DNA from 2 places in the Pseudomonas sp. LBUM1659 genome. Region 2 is predicted to be linked to the other one. Evidence: predicted binding sites of a transcription regulator. Region 2 holds the regulator's gene; the other holds the start of a gene.
What was found. The regulator sigma-54, encoded in region 2, starts transcription at its own class of promoters, with help from an activator protein. The targets are predictions, from matches to a motif close to ANTGGCATNNANNTTGCTNT.
Positions count from the first base shown of each region.

Region 1: a site for sigma-54 is predicted at 987-1,006, ahead of ACA048_RS25165 (pilin). Genes of this name have one in related genera too.

Region 1 covers NZ_CP166797.1:5,532,792-5,544,566, forward strand. Annotated here, with positions in the region: gene ACA048_RS25160 (BON domain-containing protein) at 1-205, opposite strand, end outside; gene ACA048_RS25165 (pilin) at 513-935, opposite strand; gene ACA048_RS25170 (type II secretion system F family protein) at 1,174-2,391, shown strand; gene ACA048_RS25175 (prepilin peptidase) at 2,393-3,265, shown strand; gene coaE (dephospho-CoA kinase) at 3,262-3,885, shown strand; gene yacG (DNA gyrase inhibitor YacG) at 3,882-4,082, shown strand; gene ACA048_RS25190 (hypothetical protein) at 4,086-4,301, opposite strand; gene ACA048_RS25195 (energy-coupling factor ABC transporter permease) at 4,365-5,054, opposite strand; gene ACA048_RS25200 (FAD/FMN-containing dehydrogenase) at 5,051-5,518, opposite strand; gene ACA048_RS25205 (DUF1780 domain-containing protein) at 5,648-6,274, shown strand; gene ACA048_RS25210 (MOSC domain-containing protein) at 6,271-6,798, shown strand; gene ACA048_RS25215 (DUF3094 domain-containing protein) at 6,849-7,022, shown strand; gene ACA048_RS25220 (NAD(P)/FAD-dependent oxidoreductase) at 7,083-8,381, shown strand; gene ACA048_RS25225 (HvfA family oxazolone/thioamide-modified RiPP metallophore) at 8,701-9,099, shown strand; tRNA gene ACA048_RS25230 (tRNA-Pro) at 9,204-9,280, opposite strand; tRNA gene ACA048_RS25235 (tRNA-Lys) at 9,377-9,452, opposite strand; tRNA gene ACA048_RS25240 (tRNA-Pro) at 9,458-9,534, opposite strand; tRNA gene ACA048_RS25245 (tRNA-Asn) at 9,544-9,619, opposite strand; gene clpB (ATP-dependent chaperone ClpB) at 9,919-11,775, opposite strand, start outside.
Region 2 covers NZ_CP166797.1:986,504-998,278, reverse strand. Annotated here, with positions in the region: gene hisD (histidinol dehydrogenase) at 1-388, opposite strand, end outside; gene hisG (ATP phosphoribosyltransferase) at 513-1,148, opposite strand; gene murA (UDP-N-acetylglucosamine 1-carboxyvinyltransferase) at 1,291-2,556, opposite strand; gene ACA048_RS04390 (BolA family protein) at 2,579-2,818, opposite strand; gene ACA048_RS04385 (STAS domain-containing protein) at 2,932-3,237, opposite strand; gene ACA048_RS04380 (MlaC/ttg2D family ABC transporter substrate-binding protein) at 3,234-3,875, opposite strand; gene mlaD (outer membrane lipid asymmetry maintenance protein MlaD) at 3,887-4,354, opposite strand; gene mlaE (lipid asymmetry maintenance ABC transporter permease subunit MlaE) at 4,354-5,151, opposite strand; gene ACA048_RS04365 (ATP-binding cassette domain-containing protein) at 5,151-5,960, opposite strand; gene ACA048_RS04360 (KpsF/GutQ family sugar-phosphate isomerase) at 6,237-7,211, shown strand; gene ACA048_RS04355 (KdsC family phosphatase) at 7,211-7,735, shown strand; gene lptC (LPS export ABC transporter periplasmic protein LptC) at 7,743-8,315, shown strand; gene lptA (lipopolysaccharide transport periplasmic protein LptA) at 8,302-8,850, shown strand; gene lptB (LPS export ABC transporter ATP-binding protein) at 8,850-9,575, shown strand; gene ACA048_RS04335 (RNA polymerase factor sigma-54) at 9,759-11,252, shown strand; gene hpf (ribosome hibernation-promoting factor, HPF/YfiA family) at 11,327-11,635, shown strand; gene ptsN (PTS IIA-like nitrogen regulatory protein PtsN) at 11,648-11,775, shown strand, end outside.

The DNA of each region.
Region 1 (11,775 bases), 2.0 Mb from region 2:
TGCCCGGAATGCCTTTTTCGGTCAGCAGGTCGCTTTTAACTTTGGTCGTGATCCAGGTATCGGAAGTAGCTTCCGTGGCCTTGGTCATTTCACCAGCAGCCAAGGTCATCGGCGCTTGAGTGGTGGTGGTCTGTGCGAATGCTACGTTGGTCATGGTCAGGGTCAGCGCGGTAGCAGCAGCGGCAGCGATAGCGAACTTCTTCATACGAGTAACTCCTGTTTTTCTAGAAAGTCTGCTGGTTGTCTTCTCAGCAGGGTTACTGGGTAGAGTGCGAACGCTGTGCCAACTTTGAGACAACTACAAAATCGTTATAAATCAATGTGTTATAAATATTGCGAATTTTCGAAATCATGCAAAATGCATGACTTGGTAAAACTCTGCATGCAACTTGCGGGTTTTCACAAAGTTCCTAACACCCTGAATTTTTTGCCTTTTTTTCAGTAGCAAGGCATTCGACAAACAAAAAAAAGCCCCGCAACCGAAGCAGCGGGGCCGTGCTGGATGTCAGCGATTACGTCGCGGAACTGATGCAACTTTTAGGCAGGTAGTCTTGTTCAGCGGAACTGGCACACGACCAGCCTTTGGTTGCATCACGGGTCAACGTAATGGTCTTGCTCAACACTGGCGCCGGGGCATTCAAAATCGTGCAGGTGATGGTGCCATTGCCTGTGGCCACAGCGCCGGTGACCGCGACGGTGCAATTGCTGGTCGTGGCATCGCCCGCCGGCGCCACGTTGGCTACGGTTGGCGCCTCGCCCTGGTTGATCGCATCTTCATACGGCACCTTCATTGCGGAAATCTCGGCCAGACCCGCCGTCAACTTCGCCCTGGCCTGATATTTGGAATACATCGGCAACGCAAACGTCGCCAGAATCCCGATGATCGCCACCACGATCAGCAGTTCGATCAGGGTAAAACCTTTCTGAGTCTTCATAGACAAGCTCCATGCATGAGTCGAAAGCTCATGATCTGAAAGAGCATCAGCACAGCACAGCCCATGCCAAGCGCCACAGCCCCTGTTGGCGGGGCATGAAGTCAAACCAAAGACCTTTCCATCCCCCAGTAACCGCACTATCTGACACTTTTTGTCACCTCAAGGCCGCTGGTTTGGCTCAGCGCCTTGACTAGGCTATAAGCCATGAAGAAATCAATCGGGTCACCTAGGGCTGAACATGTCGGTCAAAGCAGCAAAAACAAATGTCTACGCCTGGGAAGGCACAGACAGGAAAGGCACCAAGATGATCGGTGAGTTGAGCGGCCAGAACCCGGCGTTGATCAAGGCCCAACTGCGCAAGCAAGGCATCAACCCCGGCAAGGTGCGCAAGAAATCAGCGTCGATTTTCAACGTCGGCAAACGCATCAAAACTCAGGACATTGCCCTGTTCACCCGGCAGATGGCGACCATGATGAAAGCCGGCGTGCCGCTCTTGCAGTCGTTCGACATTATCGGCGAAGGCTTCGATAACCCGGCCATGCGCAAACTGGTGGACGAGTTGAAACAGGAAGTCGCGGCGGGTAACAGCTTCGCCGCGTCCCTGCGCAAAAAGCCGCAGTATTTCGATGAGCTCTACTGCAACCTGGTGGATGCCGGCGAGCAGGCCGGCGCCCTCGATACTTTGCTGGAACGGGTGGCGACCTATAAGGAAAAGAGCGAAAGCCTGAAGGCCAAGATCAAGAAAGCCATGACCTATCCACTGGCCGTGGTGTTTGTCGCGATCATTGTCACGGGGATTCTGCTGGTCAAGGTGGTGCCGCAATTCGAATCGGTGTTCAAAGGTTTTGGTGCCGAACTGCCTGCCTTCACGGTGATGGTCATCGGCCTTTCGGCGTTCATGCAGCACTGGTGGTGGGTGATGCTCGGTGTGCTGATCGCGGCGATTTTCGGCGTGCGTCACGCGTTCAAGAAATCCCCGGGCTTTCGTGACTGGCTGGACACCTGGCTGTTGAAACTGCCCCTGATCGGCACGCTGATGTACAAGTCTGCCGTGGCCCGCTTCGCGCGTACGCTGTCAACCACCTTTGCCGCCGGCGTGCCATTGGTTGAAGCGTTGGAGTCCGTGGCCGGTGCGACCGGTAACATCGTGTTCAAGCGTGCGGTGCTGCGCATCAAGCAGGACGTGTCGAGCGGCATGCAGCTGAATTTTTCCATGCGCACTTGCGGCGTCTTCCCCAACATGGCGATTCAAATGACGGCCATTGGTGAAGAGTCAGGCGCACTGGATACCCTGCTCGACAAGGTCGCGGGCTTCTACGAAGACGAAGTAGACAACATGGTCGATAACCTCACCAGCCTGATGGAGCCATTCATCATGGTCGTGCTGGGTGTTATCGTCGGGGGCCTGGTGGTTGCGATGTACTTGCCCATCTTCCAACTCGGCTCAGCGATCTGACATGCCTTTGATTGAAATACTGACGGTTTACCCAGCGTTCTTCGTAACCCTCGCATTAGTGGTGGGCCTGGTCGTGGGCAGCTTCCTCAATGTGGTGATCTGGCGCCTGCCGAAAATGCTCAACCGCGAGTGGCGGCTGCAAGCCCATGATGTGCTGGGTGTACCGCCCGAAGCGCCAGGCCCGACCTACAATCTGATGCTGCCCCACTCACATTGCCCGCAGTGCGATCATCAAATTCGCGCATGGGAAAACATTCCGGTTTTCAGTTATCTGTTTTTACGGGGGCGATGCTCGAACTGTGCCGCACCGATCAGCAAGCGCTATCCGCTGACCGAACTGACCTGTGGCCTGCTCTCGGCATTTATCGCTTGGCATTTCGGTTTCGGTTGGCAGGCCGGCATGGTGTTGGTTTTGACCTGGGGCTTGCTGGCGATGAGCCTGATCGACGCCGAGCACCAACTGCTGCCGGATGTGCTGGTACTGCCGCTGTTATGGCTGGGGTTGATCGTCAACAGTTTCGGGGTCTTCGTGTCATTGCATGAAGCGCTATGGGGGGCGGTGGCCGGGTACATGGCGTTGTGGTCGGTTTTCTGGCTGTTCAAGCTGCTCACCGGAAAAGACGGTATCGGCCACGGTGATTTCAAGTTACTGGCCATGCTCGGGGCGTGGGGTGGCTGGCAAATTCTGCCGCTGACGATCCTGCTGTCATCGCTCGTAGGCGCCATTCTCGGGGTGATTTTGTTGCGTCTGCGCAACGCGAAAACCTCGTCGCCAATCCCCTTCGGCCCCTATCTGGCGATTGCCGGCTGGATTGCCTTGCTCTGGGGTGGTCAAATAACCGACTTCTATTGGCAGTTTGTCGGTTTGAAATGAATACCCCTGTGGAAAAACCCTGGATTCTCGGCCTGACCGGCGGCATCGGCAGCGGCAAAAGCGCGGCCGCCCAACACTTCATCGACCTGGGCATCCACGTCGTGGACGCCGATCACGCGGCGCGCTGGGTGGTGGAACCGGGTCGCCCGGCGCTGGCCGCCATCGCCGAACACTTCGGCCCTGGTGTGCTGCAAGCCGACGGGCAACTGGATCGTGCGTCCCTGCGCGCATTGATCTTTGAAGTGCCGGATGAACGCCGGTGGCTCGAAGGCTTGTTGCATCCGTTGATCGGTGAAGAAATCGCTCACAATCTGGCCAAGGCACAATCGCCCTACGCGATTCTGGTTTCGCCGCTGCTGATCGAGTCCGGGCAGACCGCCATGACTCAACGCGTCCTGGTGATCGATGCCCCGCAACAGTTACAAATCGAACGCACCTTGCAGCGTGACCAGACCACTGAACAACAGGTCCAGGCGATCCTCAAGGTCCAGACCAGCCGCCAGGACCGCGTGAGCCATGCCGACGATGTGGTGGTCAACGACCGCGACCTCGCCTGGCTGCACAGCGAGGTCGAACGCCTGCATCACTTTTACCTTACTTTGCGTGGAGGCCAGTCATGAGCCAGACCCCAACCGTCCAATGCCCAACCTGTGGCGCTCCTGTTGAATGGAGTGCCGAGAGCACCTTCCGGCCGTTCTGCTCGGATCGCTGCAAACTGATCGATCTCGGGGCATGGGCATCGGAGGAGCACAAGATTCCGGTCAGCCCGGACGCCGAGGACGACCTGTTCAGCGAAGACTTCGAACCGCGTCACTGAGGTTCAAGGCCGCATAAAACCGTAATCCTGGTCGTCATCGAGGTTTTCCGCCAGAAAACGCAACTCGTCGGCCAGGTCTTCAGTGCTGCGCACTGCCTTGCTCTGCTGTACCACTGCGCTGAGCAAAGCGCGCAGGCTCAAGCCCGGATCAAACCCCACCTCCTGCGCCCCATCCAGACTCCGACGCAACTCTTGCCTTGCCCACTCGTACACACTCATACCGATGCTCCTGAAGGTTTTGTCGAGCATGAGTTCGCCGATGAAGGGCCAATGTGATGTGGATCAAGACTTCGGGTCGTCGTCTTTCCAGGGAGCCGAAAGGTAGCGCGTGCGATTGAACGTCTCCAGCCATTCAGGGCTGAACACCACCAATGCGCTGACCACCATGCCGTTGATGAACGCCTCCGGGAAAATCAGCAGCCACAGATAGCCGACAAAGTCTTCCAGCCAATACGGCATGGCAAAACGTTCGTCGAACCACAGCAACCACAGCGCCAGCAGCAGGCACAACAACGCCGACAGCGCCGCCGCAAAAAAACCGGAACAAAAGATATACACGAAGAGATTACGCGGCTGCGCACGCTCCACCCGGATGGCGATGCATTCGGTGACCAGCACCGGCAGTAAAATCAGCAACGCCCCGTTTACACCGACGGCGACCAGGTCCTGACGCCCGAGCAGCACCAGCCCGCACTGCGCAATCAAGCCGCCGATGATCGCCAACGGCCAATCCAGCAGCAGGGTCACGGCTGTCATGCCGATGAAATGATAAGACACGCCGGTGTCGAAATCCCGCCGCACCAGCCACAGCATAAACAACGCGAACACCGTGCCGAACAGTAAATGCTGGCGGCGGCTGTCTGTGAATAGCTCAACCCAGGGCGCACGCCAGATGGCCCAGAGCAGCACGGGCACATAGATCAGCCAGCCGACCGTCAGCGTCTGCGGAGACAGCAGTTCGGCACCGATCATGGTCGGGCCTTCTCTAGCGCCTCATGTAGCTGCGCGGCCGTGGCATATTCGTGTTGTGCCAACAATTGGCCGTCCTTGAGTTGCAGCCACAGTACTTTGTCCTCAGCCCCGGGGTAGCGCGGCGCCACGCGCCCCTCACGGTCCAGCATTACCCGGTAGGAATAATCGCGCATGGCCGGAATGGCAAACATCTTCGCGATCAGCCTTGGCATACGCTGGATGTCCGCTAAAAATACGACGTGCCGCGCTTCCAGATAGCCTTTTGGCTGGCCTTGCAGTGCAGCCTCTAGCAGTTTGGCGGCGTCCATACTTCGCGCCACCAGCAGCGTCTGAGTCTGATTATCTAGCGTGAACGCCTGGTCGTACTGATCGAGCAAGGTCCAGGGTGCTAGTCGCTCGCCCACTTCCAGCGCCTGGGCCCACAAGGGCAGAAAACTGAGCAGCAACACCGGCCAATATTTCACATTCACCCCCTTGCCCTATCGCTTCTGCATGTTGGCCATCAGTCTACACCGCCCTTTCAGACTGCCCAGTGACGTCCATTGCCGGTAAACGCTTTCTGCTTGTCGCATTTGAACGCTAAGCTTGGGCCTATGGATGACTCAGATTATTTACGCCTGCTGACCATCGCGGCCGAGCAAGCCAACGCGTTCCTGTCCAATGCCCGCAAATGGGAGCGTGAGCGTTGGGTGTGCCAGCGCCTGCTGCAAGGCTTGAACATTCCCTACCGCGCCGACGAGTTCGCCCCCGCCGGCGAGCCGCCGGACGTATTGTTTCGGGAGGCGAATTTCGAGGTGTTCTTCGTGCTCGATGAGGGCCGGCGACTGAACGACGAATGGCGCGACGAACTGCAACGTCGGCGCAGTGCGTTTTCCCTGAGCCAGTTAGTGCGACGTGAAGCCAAACCCAAACGTATCCCCGCCAATGAGTTTTTGCTGAGACTGGCGCCGACCTTGCGCAAAAAAGCGCACAACTACAAAGAACGTGGCATGGACCTGGGGGAACTGGACATCATCGCCTTCGCCAGCCTCAAGCGCGAAGTGCTGGACCTCAACAGCCATTTTCCACCGCCTACCGAATACCTGCGCCAGGGCTGGCGCTCGCTGTCACTGGTCGGCCCGACCTTCGCCCGGGTGCTCTTCGCGCACCCGGATGCACCGGACTTCCTGCGCAGCAACCTGGGGCGCAGCATCGTCTTCGATGTCGGAATCAGCCTGTGAGCCCATTGCAGGCATTGCTCGCGCAAGTCCCGCAAACCGGCCGCGTACGCTGGATCGGCGTGCGCCCTGAGCCTCACGTACCGATGATCGAACTGGATGCCGTGGAAGCGCGACTCGAAGCCGGTTTAACCGGCGATCGAGCCCGCCCTGGCGTGCGTAACGCGCGGCAGGTGACGTTGATTCAGTGGGAGCATCTGGCAGTGATCAGTTCGTTGATGGGCCGCCCGGACGATCAACCGGTATTGCCTAATGATTTGCGGCGCAACCTCGTTATCAGCGGTATCAACCTGTTCAGCCTCAAGGGTCGTCGCTTCCGGATCGGTCAGGCGATTTTCGAAACCACAGGCTGGTGCCAGCCTTGCGCACGCCTGCAAAACAACCTTGGCCCCGGGACGTTTCAGGCCGTTCGCGGACATGGCGGAATCACCGCCCGAGTGATACAAAGTGGAATCATTCGACTGGACGATACGGTGAGCGTCGAGCCCATCCCGGACAGCGGCTATGCTCCGTTCAACGTGCGTTAAATCCGCCTGTAGCTTCTACACATTCAGCAACGTCTACCGACGAGGCCTTTATGACCAGCCGCCTGAACCCCGACGACCAAAAGCATGTCGAAGAGTACCTGCACTTGTCCCAGCACCGAGTCGAGCGCCGACCTTTCCGGCCGTGGATGCTCCTGGTGGTGGTGTTGGCAGTGACCATTGGTCTGGGCCTGTTGAGCCGATTTATCAGTTACCTGACGCTATGAGCTGCCTCGCGCTCGCTCGGGTAATTGCACCGATTTCTTTTAGCCTTGCGAGATATCCCCATGACTCATCGTATTGTCATCGTTGGCGGCGGCGCCGGCGGTCTGGAGTTGGCTACCCGTCTGGGTAAGACTCTGGGCAAGCGCGGCACGGCCAGTGTGATGCTGGTCGACGCGAACCTGACCCACATCTGGAAACCGCTGTTGCACGAAGTGGCAGCCGGGTCGCTGAACTCTTCCGAAGACGAACTCAACTATGTTGCCCAAGCCAAATGGAACCACTTCGAGTTCCAGCTGGGGCGTATGAGCGGGCTCGATCGCACGCTGAAAAAAATCCAGCTGGCCGCCACTTACGACGAAGCGGGGCTGGAACTGGTGCCTGCCCGTGAAGTGGGTTACGACTCGCTGGTGATTGCCGTCGGCAGCACCACCAACGATTTCGGCACCCAAGGCGCGGCGCAACACTGCCTGTTCCTCGACACACGCAAACAGGCCGAGCGTTTCCACCAGCAACTGCTCAACCACTACCTGCGCGCCCATGCCGGGCAAACCGACAAGGTCGAACAGATCAGTGTGGCCATCGTTGGCGCCGGGGCCACCGGGGTTGAACTGGCCGCCGAGCTGCACAACGCTGCGCATGAACTGGCTGCTTATGGTCTGGACCGGATCAAACCGGAAAACATGCACATCACCCTGATCGAAGCCGGCCCACGGGTATTGCCCGCCCTGCCGGAACGTATCGGTGGGCCTGTGCATAAAACCCTGGAGAAACTCGGGGTCAACGTCATGACCAATGCGGCGGTCAGTGAAGTGACGGCCGACAGCCTGATCACCGCCGATGGCCAAGTGATCAACGCGAGCCTGAAAGTCTGGGCCGCCGGGATTCGTGCGCCGGGTTTCCTCAAGGACATCGATGGCCTGGAAACCAACCGCATCAACCAGTTGCAAGTACTGCCGACCCTGCAAACCACCCGCGACGAAAACATCTTCGCCTTCGGTGACTGCGCGGCCTGTCCGCAACCGGGCTCTGATCGCAATGTGCCGCCGCGTGCCCAGGCGGCGCATCAACAAGCCTCGTTGCTGGCCAAATCGTTGAAGCTGCGGATCGAAGGCAAGCCTCTGCCTACGTACAAGTACACCGACTATGGATCGTTGATCTCACTGTCGCGTTTTTCGGCTGTGGGTAACTTGATGGGTAACCTGACCGGCAGCGTGATGCTGGAAGGCTGGCTGGCGCGGATGTTTTATGTGTCGCTGTACCGCATGCACCAGATGGCGCTGTATGGGGCATTTCGTACGGCGATGCTGATGCTGGGCAGCAAAATCGGGCGCGGGACTGAGCCGCGACTAAAACTGCACTAACTCGGTCTAGTGTGGGAGCGGGCTTGCTCGCGAAGAGGGAGTGTCAGTCGACATGAATGTTGCCTGGCACTCCGCTTTCGCGAGCAAGCCCGCTCCCACATTTGTTATTCATTGCCCTGAAGATCTGTGTCTCACTGTATCTCCCCCCGCGTTTTAGCCCCTTCGCTTACAAACTCCCCCTTGCGCGACACAGTAGCGATACACCCATCCCGCTAAATGGCCACACCCGAGCAAGGCACCACGCCTGCTTCGGCTGTCGCCGCACTTACGTGGCAACCCTTTATCAAGCGGTTGTGTCGTGCAACCCAGGAGAATTGAAATGTCCCGTACCACCAAAAACACTATCGGTCTGCTTGGCGCTGTTTTGGCCGGTGGCATGATGTTGACCGGCTCCGTATTCGCTTCGCAGCCGTTGACTCAAGGCTACCTGCTGGCCTCGGCTGAACAGGTGGGGAAAACCCCTGAAGGCAAATGCGGTGAAGGCAAGTGTGGCGATGCATCGATGGCCAAAACCGACACCGATGACGACGGTAAAGTATCCCGTGCGGAATTCCTGAAAGTCGCGCCGAAGTCCAATTTCGACAAGATCGACACCAACCACGACGGCTTCATCGACGAGCAAGAGGCGTTTGATAACGTGAAAGCCAACTACGAAGCCAATGGCAAGAAAATGCCAAAAGGCCTGTTCGAGCACCTGAAAGACCAAGACGGCGCCTAAGCCTCTGAGTACCGCGCCCCGCCTTCTCCACCGAGAAGCGGGGTTTTTTTGATTTTCACAGACAAAAAAAATCCCCGTATCTTTCGATACGAGGATTTTTAATATGGTCGGGGTAAGGGGATTCGAACTCCTGACATCCTGCTCCCAAAGCAGGCGCGCTACCGGACTGCGCTATACCCCGGTAAAAAAAAGGCGACCTTTACAAGTCGCCTTCTTCGATCAGCGCTTTTGGCCTCTGATCTTAAGATTCGATTCCAGCGTTAACTGGTTTCAAAAATGGTGGGTCGTGTGGGATTCGAACCTACGACCAATTGGTTAAAAGCCAACTGCTCTACCAACTGAGCTAACGACCCAAAAATGGTCGGGGTAAGGGGATTCGAACTCCTGACATCCTGCTCCCAAAGCAGGCGCGCTACCGGACTGCGCTATACCCCGGTTTGAAATTGGCTCCGTGACCAGGACTCGAACCTGGGACCCAATGATTAACAGTCATTTGCTCTACCGACTGAGCTATCACGGAACTACATATTTCAATTTACAACGGTGAAGCTTTTTGCGTTCTCTTCGACCCGTTCGCATCGCTGCGTTCGTGTGTCTGAGGCGCGCTATTCTACAATCTTAAGCACCTCTGTCAACCCCCTAAATTGCTTTCAAGTTAATGATTTGCAACTTATTTCAGATTTCCGCTTGGGGAGCAGAAACCCTTCCGGGTGACTTACTGCGGGGCGCACTTTACAAGCCTTTTCCTTAGAGTTCAACAGCCTGGCGAAAAAAAGGCCTCGCAATGCGAGGCCTCGTCAGTTTTGTTGCCTGGAGGGGTCAGACGAATACGATTTCGTCGTTTTCCACCACACCCTTGGCGGTATCGCCGGGCATAAAACGACCCGACAGAATCAACTGAGCCAGCGGGTTCTCGATCCAGCGCTGAATCGCTCGTTTGAGCGGACGCGCGCCGTACACAGGGTCGTAACCCACCGCGATCAGCTTATCCATGGCCTCAGGGCTCAGATCAAGCTTCAGCTCACGCTCGGTCAGACGACTGCGCAGGCGTCCCAACTGGATCTCGGTAATGCCCGCGATCTGATCCCGCGCCAATGGCTCGAAGATCACCACTTCGTCGACCCGGTTGATGAACTCCGGCCGGAAGTGGGTGGAAATGGCATCCATCACCGCCGCACGCTGCGCCTCACGATCACCGACCAGTTCCTGGATCTGCACCGAACCCAGGTTGGATGTCATGACGATCACGGTATTCTTGAAATCCACCGTGCGGCCATGGCTGTCGGTCAAGCGGCCATCTTCCAGCACTTGCAGCAAGATGTTGAACACATCCGGGTGGGCCTTCTCGACCTCGTCCAGGAGGATCACCGAGTAAGGCTTGCGACGCACCGCCTCTGTCAGGTAACCGCCCTCTTCATAGCCTACGTACCCTGGTGGCGCACCGATCAGTCGAGCCACGGAATGTTTCTCCATGAACTCGGACATGTCGATCCGCACCATCGCCTCTTCGGTATCAAAGAGGAACTCGGCCAGTGCCTTGCACAACTCGGTTTTACCCACACCGGTCGGACCGAGGAACATGAACGAACCACTTGGGCGATTCGGGTCGGACAACCCGGCCCGCGAACGCCGCACCGCGTTGGAAACCGCGATCACCGCTTCGTCCTGACCAATCACACGCTGGTGCAACAGGCTTTCCATCTTCATCAGTTTGTCGCGCTCGCCTTCGAGCATTTTCGACACCGGAATGCCGGTCCACTTCGACACGACCTCAGCGATTTCTTCCTCAGTTACCTTGCTGCGCAGCAACTGGTTCTCGCTTTTTCCGTGCTGGTCGACCATTTGCAGGCTGCGCTCCAGGTCCGGGATCACCCCGTATTGCAGCTCGGCCATGCGGTTCAGGTCGCCTTTACGGCGCGCGGCTTCCAGCTCCTGACGGGACTGTTCGATTTTCTGCTGGATCTGCGCAGAACCCTGAACTTCGGCTTTTTCCGAATTCCAGATTTCTTCCAGGTCCGAGTACTCACGCTCAAGACGGACGATTTCTTCCTGGAGTTTCTCCAGACGCTTGATCGCCGCTTCATCGCTTTCTTTCTTCAGTGCCTGAGATTCCACCTTCAACTGAATCAGGCGACGCTCCAGACGGTCGAGCACTTCCGGCTTGGAGTCGATCTCCATGCGGATACGGCTGGCCGCTTCGTCGATCAGGTCGATGGCCTTGTCCGGCAGTTGGCGATCGGTAATGTAGCGATGGCTGAGCTTTGCCGCGGCAATGATCGCGCCGTCGGTGATCGCCACCTTGTGGTGAACTTCGTAACGCTCTTTGAGACCACGCAAAATCGCGATGGTGTCTTCTTCGCTCGGCTCGTCCACCAGGACTTTCTGGAAGCGCCGTTCGAGGGCGGCGTCCTTCTCTATATATTGGCGGTACTCGTTGAGCGTGGTCGCGCCGACGCAATGCAGCTCACCGCGAGCCAGTGCAGGCTTGAGCATGTTGCCCGCATCCATCGAGCCTTCGCCTTTACCAGCACCGACCATGGTATGCAGTTCGTCGATGAACAGAATGATCTGTCCTTCCTGCTTCGACAGCTCGTTGAGCAGCGACTTCAGGCGCTCTTCAAACTCACCGCGATACTTGGCGCCGGCAATCAGCGCCCCCATGTCGAGGGACAGCAG
Region 2 (11,775 bases):
GCGGCGTGACCTTCTGGCCCAGCACCGTGCCGTCGGCTTCGGTGTAGGTCCAGGAATCCTGTTTCTGTTTTTCGTGGTAGCTGCGCACGCGGGCTGCAGCTTTTTCCAGGGCTTCGCGCTGAGGCACGGTGATCCGGGTCAGCGCCAGTTCCAGACGTTCGCGCGGCAGGATCAGGTCGGCCATCGAGGTGACTTCCAGGCCATCGAACTTCTGGGTGAATTCCACCAGCGCCGCATCGCCACGCTCGCGCACGGCTTTGATGATGTCCAGCACCCGCTGATTGACCGAGTCGTCAGACACACTTTCCCAGCTCAGCAGATGATCCAGATGATGTGCGAAATCCGGGTCAGCAGCGTTGAGTCGGCGAATTGCAGTCGGTGCGGTCATAGCGAGAGCCTCATAGGAATGGCAAAAACTCAGGTGCCCGAAGCTACCATCGATCCGCTTGGGCACCTGAGAATTCTGGCTATGAGGCGGATAGACGGGCGCGACTTAACGTCGCGCAGGTAAATCAGCCGCGGTGTCGAGACTCCACTGCCTTGCGCAGGGTGTCGATCAACGCCTGGATTCGGGCGTGCTGCATTTTCATCGAAGCTTTGTTGACGATCAGCCGGGAGCTGATGTCGGCAATGAAATCCTGGGGTTCCAGGCCATTGGCGCGCAGGGTGTTGCCGGTGTCGACCACGTCGATGATCTTGTCCGCCAGACCAATCAGCGGCGCCAGCTCCATCGAGCCGTAAAGCTTGATGATGTCGACCTGGCGACCCTGCTCGGCGTAGTAACGCTTGGCAACGTTGACGAACTTGGTCGCCACCCGCAGGCGGCCCTTAGGCTCGACATCGCCAACACGGCCGGCGGTCATCAGCTTGCAGAGGGCAATTCGCAGGTCCAAAGGCTCGTACAGGCCCTGGCCGCCATATTCCATCAGCACATCTTTACCGGCGACGCCGAGGTCCGCGGCACCATGCTCGACGTAGGTCGGCACATCGGTGGCGCGTACGATCAGTAGACGAACGTCAGGCTGGGTCGTGGGGATGATCAGCTTGCGGCTCTTGTCCGGATTCTCGGTTGGCACGATGCCCGCTTCAGCCAGAAGCGGCAGGGTGTCGTCAAGAATGCGGCCCTTGGACAATGCGATGGTCAACATGGGAAACGTCAGTCCTTATCAAGGTACTCATGCCCGGTCGCAAACGGCGCCGGACATACTTCGAGGCTTTCTCAACAATGAAAAGACAGCCTCGATTTGAAACGAATTCAACGGGCACGTCCCTGTGCCCATGCAGCAGAAACTAGCCCGGTACGCGGCGGATCTTGGCGCCGAGCATTTGCAGTTTCTCTTCGATGCACTCGTAACCACGGTCGATGTGGTAGATGCGGTCGATCAGGGTGTCGCCTTCAGCGATCAGCGCCGAGATGACCAGGCTGGCCGAAGCACGCAGGTCGGTGGCCATGACGGGCGCACCTTTGAGCGTCTCGGTGCCAGTGACGATGGCGGTGTTGCCTTCGACCTGGATCTTGGCGCCCATGCGGTGCAGTTCGTAAACGTGCATGAAGCGGTTTTCGAAGATCGTCTCGATCACTGCGCCCGTGCCTTCGGCAATGGCGTTGAGGGAGATGAACTGCGCTTGCATGTCAGTCGGGAACGCCGGGTATGGAGCGGTCCGCACGTTGACGGCTTTTGGCCGTTTGCCGTGCATGTTCAGCTCGATCCAGTCTTCGCCGCAGGTGATTTCAGCGCCCGATTCCTTGAGTTTCTCAAGCACGGCTTCAAGGATGGTCGGATCGGTATCCTTGACCTTTACACGGCCGCCGGTCACGGCAGCAGCGACCAGGTAAGTACCGGTTTCGATTCGGTCGGGCATCACTTTGTAAGTGGTGGTGTGCAGACGCTCGACGCCATCGATGGTGATGGTGTCGGTGCCAGCGCCGGAAACCTTGGCACCCATGGCGTTCAGGAAGTTGGCCAGGTCGACCACTTCTGGCTCGCGTGCGGCGTTTGCCAACACACTGCGACCCTTGGCCAGGGCAGCGGCCATCATGATGTTTTCGGTACCGGTCACGCTGACGGTATCGAAGAAGAAGTTCGCGCCGCGCAAGCCGCCTTCTGGCGCCTTGGCCTTGATGTAGCCGCCTTCGACGTCGATGACCGCGCCCATGGCTTCAAGGCCACGGATGTGCAGGTCAACCGGACGCGAACCGATGGCGCAACCGCCAGGCAGTGCGACTTCGGCTTCGCCGAAACGGGCAACCATCGGGCCCAGTACCAGGATCGACGCACGCATGGTTTTAACCAGTTCGTACGGTGCGATCAGGGTCTTGATGGTGCGCGGGTCGATTTCGACGCTGAGCTTCTCGTCGATCACCGGCTCAATGCCCATGCGACCGAACAACTCGATCATCGTGGTGATGTCGTGCAGGTGCGGCAAGTTGGCCACGGTCACCGGGCCATCACACAGCAGGGTGGCAGCCAGGATCGGCAGGGCAGAGTTCTTTGCCCCGGAGATGCGGATTTCGCCATCAAGACGAACGCCACCGGTAATAATCAATTTATCCATAAGAATCTCGACGCCCTTGGGCTCAGGTGCGCTCGGCCCAGGCCGCGCTGCTGAAAAATTTCATAGTGACCGCATGGATGCTGCCATCGGTGATCCATGGGTTCAAATGGGCATAGATCTGCTGCTGACGCTTCACCGGGCTCAATGCCGCCAGTTCATCGCTAATCACGTTCAGCTGGAAATTGCAGCCTTCGCCCTCGACTTCTACTTTCGTTCCGGGCAGCTTTCCTTCAAGGAAGCTCTTCACTTCTACGGCCTGCATGCTCAACCTCAATCGGCGCCCTGTGCGCACGGGTCGGACATCATACAAAAAAGCCCCGCGCCTGCGAACCCCGCTAAGCAGGACTCTGACGGGGGGCTTCTTTATAGATGCGGTCAGGGGTGCGCCAACAGCTCGGTCAATTCGCTGACCTGAGCGATTTCACGCATGTCTTCGGGCATCGCGCGAATGCTCAGCGCCTTACCGGCCGCCTCTGCATCACGCATGAAGCACAGCAGCAGCGACAAGCCGACGCTGCTGGATTTCAACACTGCCGAACAATCGACTACCAGTTCAGTAGCCGTGCTGGATTTGATCAACGCCTGCCCCTGCTTGCGCAGATCCGGGCCGGTGCGATAGTCCAGCATGCCACTCAACTGCAGCTCGCCGGATTCGCTCATGCGAATGGCCGACACACTCATTGGGCGTTTGTCTCGGTGGATGCCTTGGCTTTGGCGACTTCCCCGGCCCAACCGTTGATGGTCTTGTCCAGGTCGTTGCCATTGCGCTGCATCGCATCAGCGAACTGATCACGGAACAGCTTGCCGATGTTGATCCCGTTGATGATCACGTTGCGCAGCTTCCACTCGCCATTGATCTTTTCCAGTGTGTAAGACACAGGATAGATCGCGCCGTTGCTGCCTTTGACGGTCATGCCAACGCTGGTGCGATCGCCGGACTCGTCTTTGGCGGGATCAACAGTGATGCCCTGGTTGTTGTACTCAAGCAAAGCATTGCCATAAAACTGGAACAGACCCTTCTTGAAGTTTTCTTCAAAGGTTTTCATCTGCGCCGGCGTGGCTTTCTTTGAGTACTTGACCGTCATGATGCTCTTGGAAATACCCTCGGCATCCACCACAGGTCCGACGATCGTGTTCAGTGCCATATAAAAGTCCTGCGGGTCTTGCTTGTACTTCTCTTTGTTGGCCGTCAGATCGGCCAGCATCCGGTTGGTGGTGTCCTGTACCAGATCGTGCGCGGAAGGCGCCGCTACGGCGTTAGCCATCAACGGCAGTGCCGCGAGTACTACTAACAGGCCACGTCGCAAGGTAGAGATCATTCAAAAGCTCCTCATTTGGCGTCTTTGCTTACGGTATTGAGCAGAAATTTACCGATCAGGTCTTCGAGCACCAGCGACGACTGGGTGTCGTGAATGGTTGCACCATCCTTGAGCAAGGCTTCTTCGCCGCCTACGCTGATACCGATGTACTTCTCGCCCAACAGGCCAGCGGTCAGAATAGATGCAGTGGAGTCAGTCGGCAGATTATCTACGCGCTTTTCCAGTTGCATGCTCACCCGACCGGTGAAGCTGTCGCGGTCCAGATCGATCGCTGTGACCTTACCGATAGTCACACCGGCCATGGTCACTTTGGCTCTGACAGTCAAACCGGCGATATTGTCGAAGTACGCATAAAGTTTATACGTGTCGGTGCTCGGACTCGGGGACAGGCCACTGACCCGCAAAGCCAGCAACAGCAAAGCCAGGATGCCAGCCAGCAAGAAAAGGCCGACACCGATTTCCAGGGTGCGGTTTTGCATCAGAAATCTCCAAACATCAAAGCGGTCAGAATAAAGTCCAGGCCGAGAACAGCCAAAGAGGCATACACCACGGTCTTGGTAGTGGCACGACTGATCCCCTCGGAAGTGGGCTCACAGTCATAGCCTTGGAATACGGCGATCCAGGTCACGACGAATGCGAAGACGATGCTTTTGATGATGCCGTTGAGCACATCATCAGTGAACGTCACGCTGTTTTGCATATTCGACCAGTAAGAGCCTTCATACACACCCAGCCAGTCGACTGCCACCCACGAGCCACCCCAGATACCCACCACGCTGAAGATCATCGCCAGCACCGGCAGGGAAATGAAGCCGGCCCACAGCCGCGGAGCAACAATGTATTTGAGCGGGTCGACACCAATCATTTCCAGACTGGACAACTGTTCGGTGGATTTCATGTTGCCGATTTCGGCCGTCAGCGCCGAACCGGCACGCCCGGCGAACAACAATGCCGTCACAACGGGACCCAGTTCACGCAGCAGCGTGAGCGCAACCATCTGCCCGACCGCCTGCTCCGAGCCGTAGCTCGACAGAATGTTGAAGCCTTGCAGCGCCAGCACCATCCCGATGAACACCCCGGAGACCACAATGATCACCAGGGACATCACGCCCACTGAATGCAGTTGCTTGATCAGCAGGCCAAAACCGCCGCCGATGCCACCGCGACCGAGCAAGGCATGAAACAGGAATATCGTCGAACGACCGAACACCGCCAGCACATCGATGCCGGCGTGGCCAAACCGGCGCACGCGTTCTATTAATGAAATCTTGCGCATCAACGCTTCCCCAGAAGATCTGCGCGGTAATCCGTCGCTGGAAAGTGGTATGCGACCGGACCGTCGGGTTCGCCGGTCATGAATTGACGGATCCGAGGCTCCTGCGAGTTCATCAATTCCTCGGGAGTCCCCTGCCCCAATACCTGACCTTCACCGACGACATAGATGTAGTCGGCGATGCTCGCGGTTTCAGCCAGATCGTGGGAGACCACGATACTGGTGATGCCCAACGCATCGTTGAGCAGGCGGATCAGGCGCACCAGCACGCCCATTGCGATGGGGTCCTGGCCGACAAAGGGCTCGTCGTACATGAGGATCTGCGGGTCGAGGGCAATCGCCCGGGCTAGCGCAACACGACGCTTCATGCCGCCGGACAATTCGTCAGGCATCAGATCGATGGCACCACGCAAGCCCACGGCCTGCAATTTAAGCAGGACGATGTCACGGATCATTTCTTCCGGCAGCTCGGTATGAACGCGCAGCGGGAAGGCGACGTTCTCGAACACGTCCAGGTCGGTAAACAGGGCGCCGCTCTGGAACAGCACACCCATGTGCTTGCGCGCATCGAACAGATCACTGCGCGACAACTTCGGCAGGTTCTGGCCGTTGACCCAGACTTCGCCCTTTGTTGGACGCAATTGTGCGCCCATCAATCGCAACAGTGTGGTTTTGCCACACCCGGAAGGCCCCATGATGCCGGTGACCTTGCCGCGCGGGATACGGATATCGACGTTATTGAAAATGCTGCGCGTACCGCGCTTGAAGGACAGTCCCTTCAGCTCGACCGCGTAGGCGTTATCGGCACTCATCTAAACTCCTTGCGATGCAGCCTCTCACTCGGACGCCTGACTCTCTGACGAAAGCACATACCTCCCCGGGCAGGCCGAACTGGCCGCGAACTATATCACTGCAAAGGCCCAGCGCCCAAGGCCAAAGCCAGCCCATATTCTGTAACATCATCGGCAAAAAGCCTTGTTTAGAGGGGATTGCGTCACCGGGAATGACAAAGCGCAACGAACTTGCGTGAGGGTTTTGATCATTACCGCTATAATCGCCGCCTTTCATCAGGCTATACGATTTCTGACATGAGCCAATCCAGTGACCTGATTCAATCAGCACAACGCACCATCCGCCTCGAACTGGAAGCCGTAGAAGGCTTGCTGCCCCACATCGACGCAGATTTCGTACGCGCTTGCGAGATGATTCTGGCCAGCAAAGGCCGCGTGGTTGTGGTCGGCATGGGTAAATCAGGACACATCGGCAACAAGATCGCCGCGACCCTGGCCAGCACCGGCACCACGGCTTTTTTCGTCCACCCGGCCGAAGCCAGCCACGGCGACATGGGTATGATCACTCGGGATGACATCATCCTGGCCCTGTCGAACTCCGGCTCCACCAATGAAATCCTGACCTTGCTGCCCCTGATCAAGCGTCTCGGCATTCAATTGATCAGCGTGACCGGCAACCCGGATTCCCCGCTGGCCAAGGCTGCCGAGGTCAACCTCAACGTTCACGTCGAACACGAGGCCTGCCCGCTGAACCTGGCACCCACCTCCTCCACCACGGCCGCGCTGGTGATGGGCGATGCCCTGGCTGTCGCGCTGCTGGAAGCTCGTGGCTTTACCGCTGAAGACTTCGCCTTTTCCCACCCCGGTGGCGCGCTTGGCCGCCGCCTGCTGTTGAAAGTGGAGAATGTCATGCACGCCGGGCAAGATTTGCCACAGGTTCAGCGCGGTACCCTCCTTAAAGACGCATTGATGGAAATGACCCGCAAGGGCTTGGGCATGACCGTCATTCTGGAAGCTGATGGCAAGCTGGCCGGGATCTTCACCGACGGTGACTTGCGTCGCACACTGGATCGCAGCATCGACATCCACAGCGCCACCATCGAACAGGTCATGACCGCTCATGGCAAGACCGCCCGCGCCGAAATGCTCGCCGCCGAGGCCCTGAAAATCATGGAAGACCACAAAATCAACGCGCTGGTGGTGGTCGACAGCGAAGACCGTCCGGTCGGCGCCCTGAACATGCACGACTTGCTGCGTGCGGGAGTAATGTAATGAACACGGACCTGCTGCAACGCGGCCAACAGATCAAACTCGCGGTGTTCGACGTCGATGGCGTGCTGACCGACGGGCGCCTGTACTTTCTCGAAGACGGCAGTGAATTCAAGACATTCAATACGCTCGATGGCCAAGGCATCAAGATGCTGATGGCAGCGGGAGTGCAGACCGCTATCATCAGCGGCCGCAAAACCCCGGTGGTCGAACGGCGAGCGAAAAACCTCGGCATCCCCCACCTTTATCAGGGGCGCGAAGACAAACTGGTGGTGCTGGACGAGCTTCTGGCTCAACTCAACCTAAGCTATGAACAAGTGGCCTACCTCGGTGACGACCTGCCGGACCTGCCGGTGATTCGCCGCGTCGGCCTGGGCATGGCGGTAGCCAACGCCGCCAGCTTCGTGCGTGAAAACGCCCATGGCATTACCGTTGCCCGAGGTGGCGAGGGTGCCGCTCGCGAATTCTGCGAATTGATCCTGCGCGCCCAGGGCCGCCTCGATGCGGCCAACGCTGCGTACCTGTGAGCCCACTATGCTGAGCAAAAAGTTTCGTAACATCCTGCTATTCAGTTGCATCGCCGCGCTGTTCGCTGCGGTCGGCTACTGGAACATCAGCCCGGAACGCTTCCTCGACAAACCTGTGGTCAAGGCCGATGAAAGCGCGATCGACTATTACGCGACCAACGCCCACAGCGTGCAGTTCCTGCCGGACGGCAAATTGCAGTACGAAATGACGTCCGACAAGGTCGAACACCTGAAAGCGTCCGAGGTCACATTGCTGACCAATCCGGACCTGAACATGTTTCGCGGCACCGAGTTTCCCTGGCACGTTCAGAGTGAACACGGGGAAGTCAACCCGGACGGCACCCAGGTCGAGCTGATCGATTCGGTACGCATCACCCGCTTCGACGAAAAAAACCGCAGGACCCTGATCACCACCACCCGTATGACTGTGTTCCCGCAGCAGCAATATGCGCAGACCGATCAACCCGTTAGTATCGACGGCGCTGGCGGTGTATCGACAGGCATCGGAATGAAAGCGTACTTGAAAGAAAGCAGGATACACCTGCTATCTAACGTAAGAGGACAGTATGAGGCTCGTTAAAACCCTCCCTATTTTGCTCAGTCTGGGCGCAGCACTGGGAAGCGTGAGCGCCTGGGCTCTGCCGAACGATCAAGAGCAGCCTATCCGCATACAAGCCGACGACGCCCAGCTGGACGACAAGAACGGCGTTGCTACCTATACGGGCGACGTGATCATCACCCAGGGTTCGATGAAGGTTACCGGCAATAAAGTGACCATGACCCGCACCCCGGCGGGTGACATCGACGTGGTGACCTCGGTGGGCAATCTGGCCTACTTCGAGCAACTGCAAACTGCAGGCGACCCCAAACCTGTCCAGGGTTGGGGGGTGACCATCCAGTACCTCGCCGCGCAAAATCGCGTAGTACTGATCGACAAGGCAAAGGTTATCGACAAGGACAACAACATCACCCAAGGCGAGAAAATCGTCTATGACACCGAGAAAAAGCTTGCCAGCGCCGGTCGCGCTACCGGCAGCAAGGTGACCGAGTCGCGTCCGCGTATCGACATGGTGATCCAGCCGAAGAAAAAAACCGACGAGCAAAAGGCCCCGTAATGGCAACTCTGAAAGCTCAGCATCTGGCCAAGAGCTACAAGAGCCGCCAGGTCGTGCGTGACGTCAGCCTGTCGATCGACAGCGGTCAAATCGTCGGCCTGCTGGGTCCTAACGGCGCCGGCAAGACCACCTGCTTCTACATGATTGTCGGCCTGGTGCAGGCCGATCAGGGCCGTGTGCTGATCGACGATCTGGACGTCAGCCACCAGCCAATGCACGGTCGCGCAAAGGCCGGTATCGGCTATTTGCCGCAAGAAGCGTCGATCTTCCGCAAACTATCGGTCGCCGACAACATCATGGCGATCCTCGAGACCCGCAAGGAACTCGACAAGGCCGGGCGTCGCAAAGAGCTGGAAAGCCTGCTGCAGGAATTCCACATCAGCCACATCCGCGACAACCTCGGCATGAGCCTGTCGGGTGGTGAACGCCGCCGCGTCGAAATCGCCCGGGCATTGGCTACCAACCCGAAATTCATCCTGCTCGACGAACCCTTCGCCGGCGTGGACCCGATTTCGGTCGGCGACATCAAACAGATCATCTACCATCTCAAGGCCAAGGGCATTGGCGTGCTGATCACTGACCACAACGTCCGTGAAACCCTGGATATCTGCGAAACCGCCTACATCGTCAACGATGGCCAGCTGATCGCCGAAGGCGATGCCGCCACTATCCTGGCCAACGACCTGGTTAAAGAAGTCTATCTGGGCCATGAGTTCCGCCTGTAAGCGTTGAGGTGTCTGGCTAGTCGACTGAGCGCTTATCACAGTAAAAATCAACAGGTTTTTATTGTTACAGCGCTCTAGGCAAACACTTCAGTTTCAGGCATATAATTTGCTTATGTTTGGCGCTCCGGCGCCCTGTAGTGGATGGCGCATGTGCGCCGGCGAATAAGGTGTTAAGCCCCTGCCATGAAACCATCGCTAGTCTTGAGAATGGGCCAGCAGCTGACGATGACACCGCAGCTGCAACAGGCCATCCGCCTGCTCCAATTGTCGACCCTGGACCTGCAACAGGAAATCCAGGAGGCCCTGGAGTCCAATCCGATGCTCGAACGCCAGGAAGAGGGCGACGACTTCGACAACGCCGACCCCTTGGCCGACAAAGCCGAGCTGCAACCCAACGCCGACATTCAGGAACCCTCCTACCAGGAAACCGCCCCCACGGTGGACAACCTCGAGGAAGGTGACTGGAACGAGCGCATTCCCAATGAACTGCCGGTCGATACTGCATGGGAAGACGTTTACCAGACCAGCGCCAGCAGCCTGCCGAGCAACGATGACGACGAATGGGATTTCACTACTCGCACATCGGCCGGCGAGAGCCTGCAAAGCCACCTGTTGTGGCAACTGAACCTGGCACCGATGTCCGACACCGATCGCCTGATCGCCGTGACTCTGATCGACTGCATCAACAATCAGGGCTATCTGGATGAAACTCTCGAGGAAATCCTCGAAGCCTTCGATCCGGAACTGGACATCGAACTCGACGAAATCGAAGCCGTCCTGCACCGCATCCAGCAATTCGAGCCGGCCGGTATCGGCGCTCGTAACCTGGGCGAATGCCTGCTGCTGCAATTGCGCCAATTGCCAGCCAATACGCCTTGGCTCGCCGAAGCCAAGCGCCTGGTCAGCGACTACATCGATTTGCTCGGCAGCCGCGACTACTCCCAGCTGATGCGCCGGATGAAGATCAAGGAAGATGAACTGCGCCAGGTCATCGAACTGGTCCAGAGCCTCAACCCGCGCCCCGGCTCGCAGATCGAATCCAGCGAAGCCGAATACGTCGTTCCCGACGTTATCGTGCGCAAGGACAACGAACGCTGGCTGGTGGAACTGAATCAGGAATCAGTGCCACGACTGCGGGTCAACGCCCAATACGCCGGATTTGTACGACGCGCCGACACCAGCGCCGACAACACCTTCATGCGCAATCAGTTGCAAGAAGCCCGCTGGTTCATCAAGAGCCTGCAAAGCCGTAACGAAACACTGATGAAAGTTGCCACCCAGATCGTCGAGCATCAGCGCGGCTTCCTGGAATACGGCGACGAAGCCATGAAACCACTGGTCCTGCATGACATTGCCGAAGCAGTGGGCATGCACGAATCGACGATTTCACGGGTGACCACGCAAAAATTCATGCATACCCCACGGGGTATTTATGAGCTGAAATACTTTTTTTCCAGCCACGTCAGCACCTCCGAAGGCGGTGAATGCTCGTCCACAGCGATCCGCGCGATCATCAAAAAGCTGGTTGCCGCGGAAAATCAGAAAAAGCCGTTGAGTGACAGCAAGATCGCTGGTTTACTGGAGGCACAAGGCATTCAGGTGGCTCGCCGCACCGTCGCCAAGTACCGCGAGTCCCTCGGGATCGCGCCTTCGAGCGAACGCAAGCGGTTGATGTAGAGCCACGCCACAGCGTTCCAGTGGTAGATCATTTGATCTACCGCTTTATGCACTGGCAACGAAGGAGAAGCTGTATGCAAGTCAACATCAGTGGACACCAACTGGAAGTGACCGAACCCCTGCGCGCCTACATCGGCGAAAAACTCGAACGATTAGAGCGGCATTTCGACAAGATCACCAACGTGCAGGTCACGATGACGGTCGAGAAGCTGAAGCAGAAAATCGAAGCCACCCTGCATATTCCCGGCAATGAAGTGGTCGCCAACGCGGAACATACCGATATGTACGCGGCGATCGACTCACTGACCGACAAGCTAGATAAACAACTCAAAAAGCATAAGGAAAAGACCCAGAGCCTCCTCCAGGGTGCGACCGGTCGTTAACACTCCCAACCCATGATCCGACTTGAAAACATCCTGACCCCCGGCCGCTCCCTCGTGAACGTGCCGGGCGGCAGTAAAAAGAAAGCCCTCGAGCAAATTGCCAACCTGATCGCCCGGGAAGTGCCGGATCTGGAGATGCA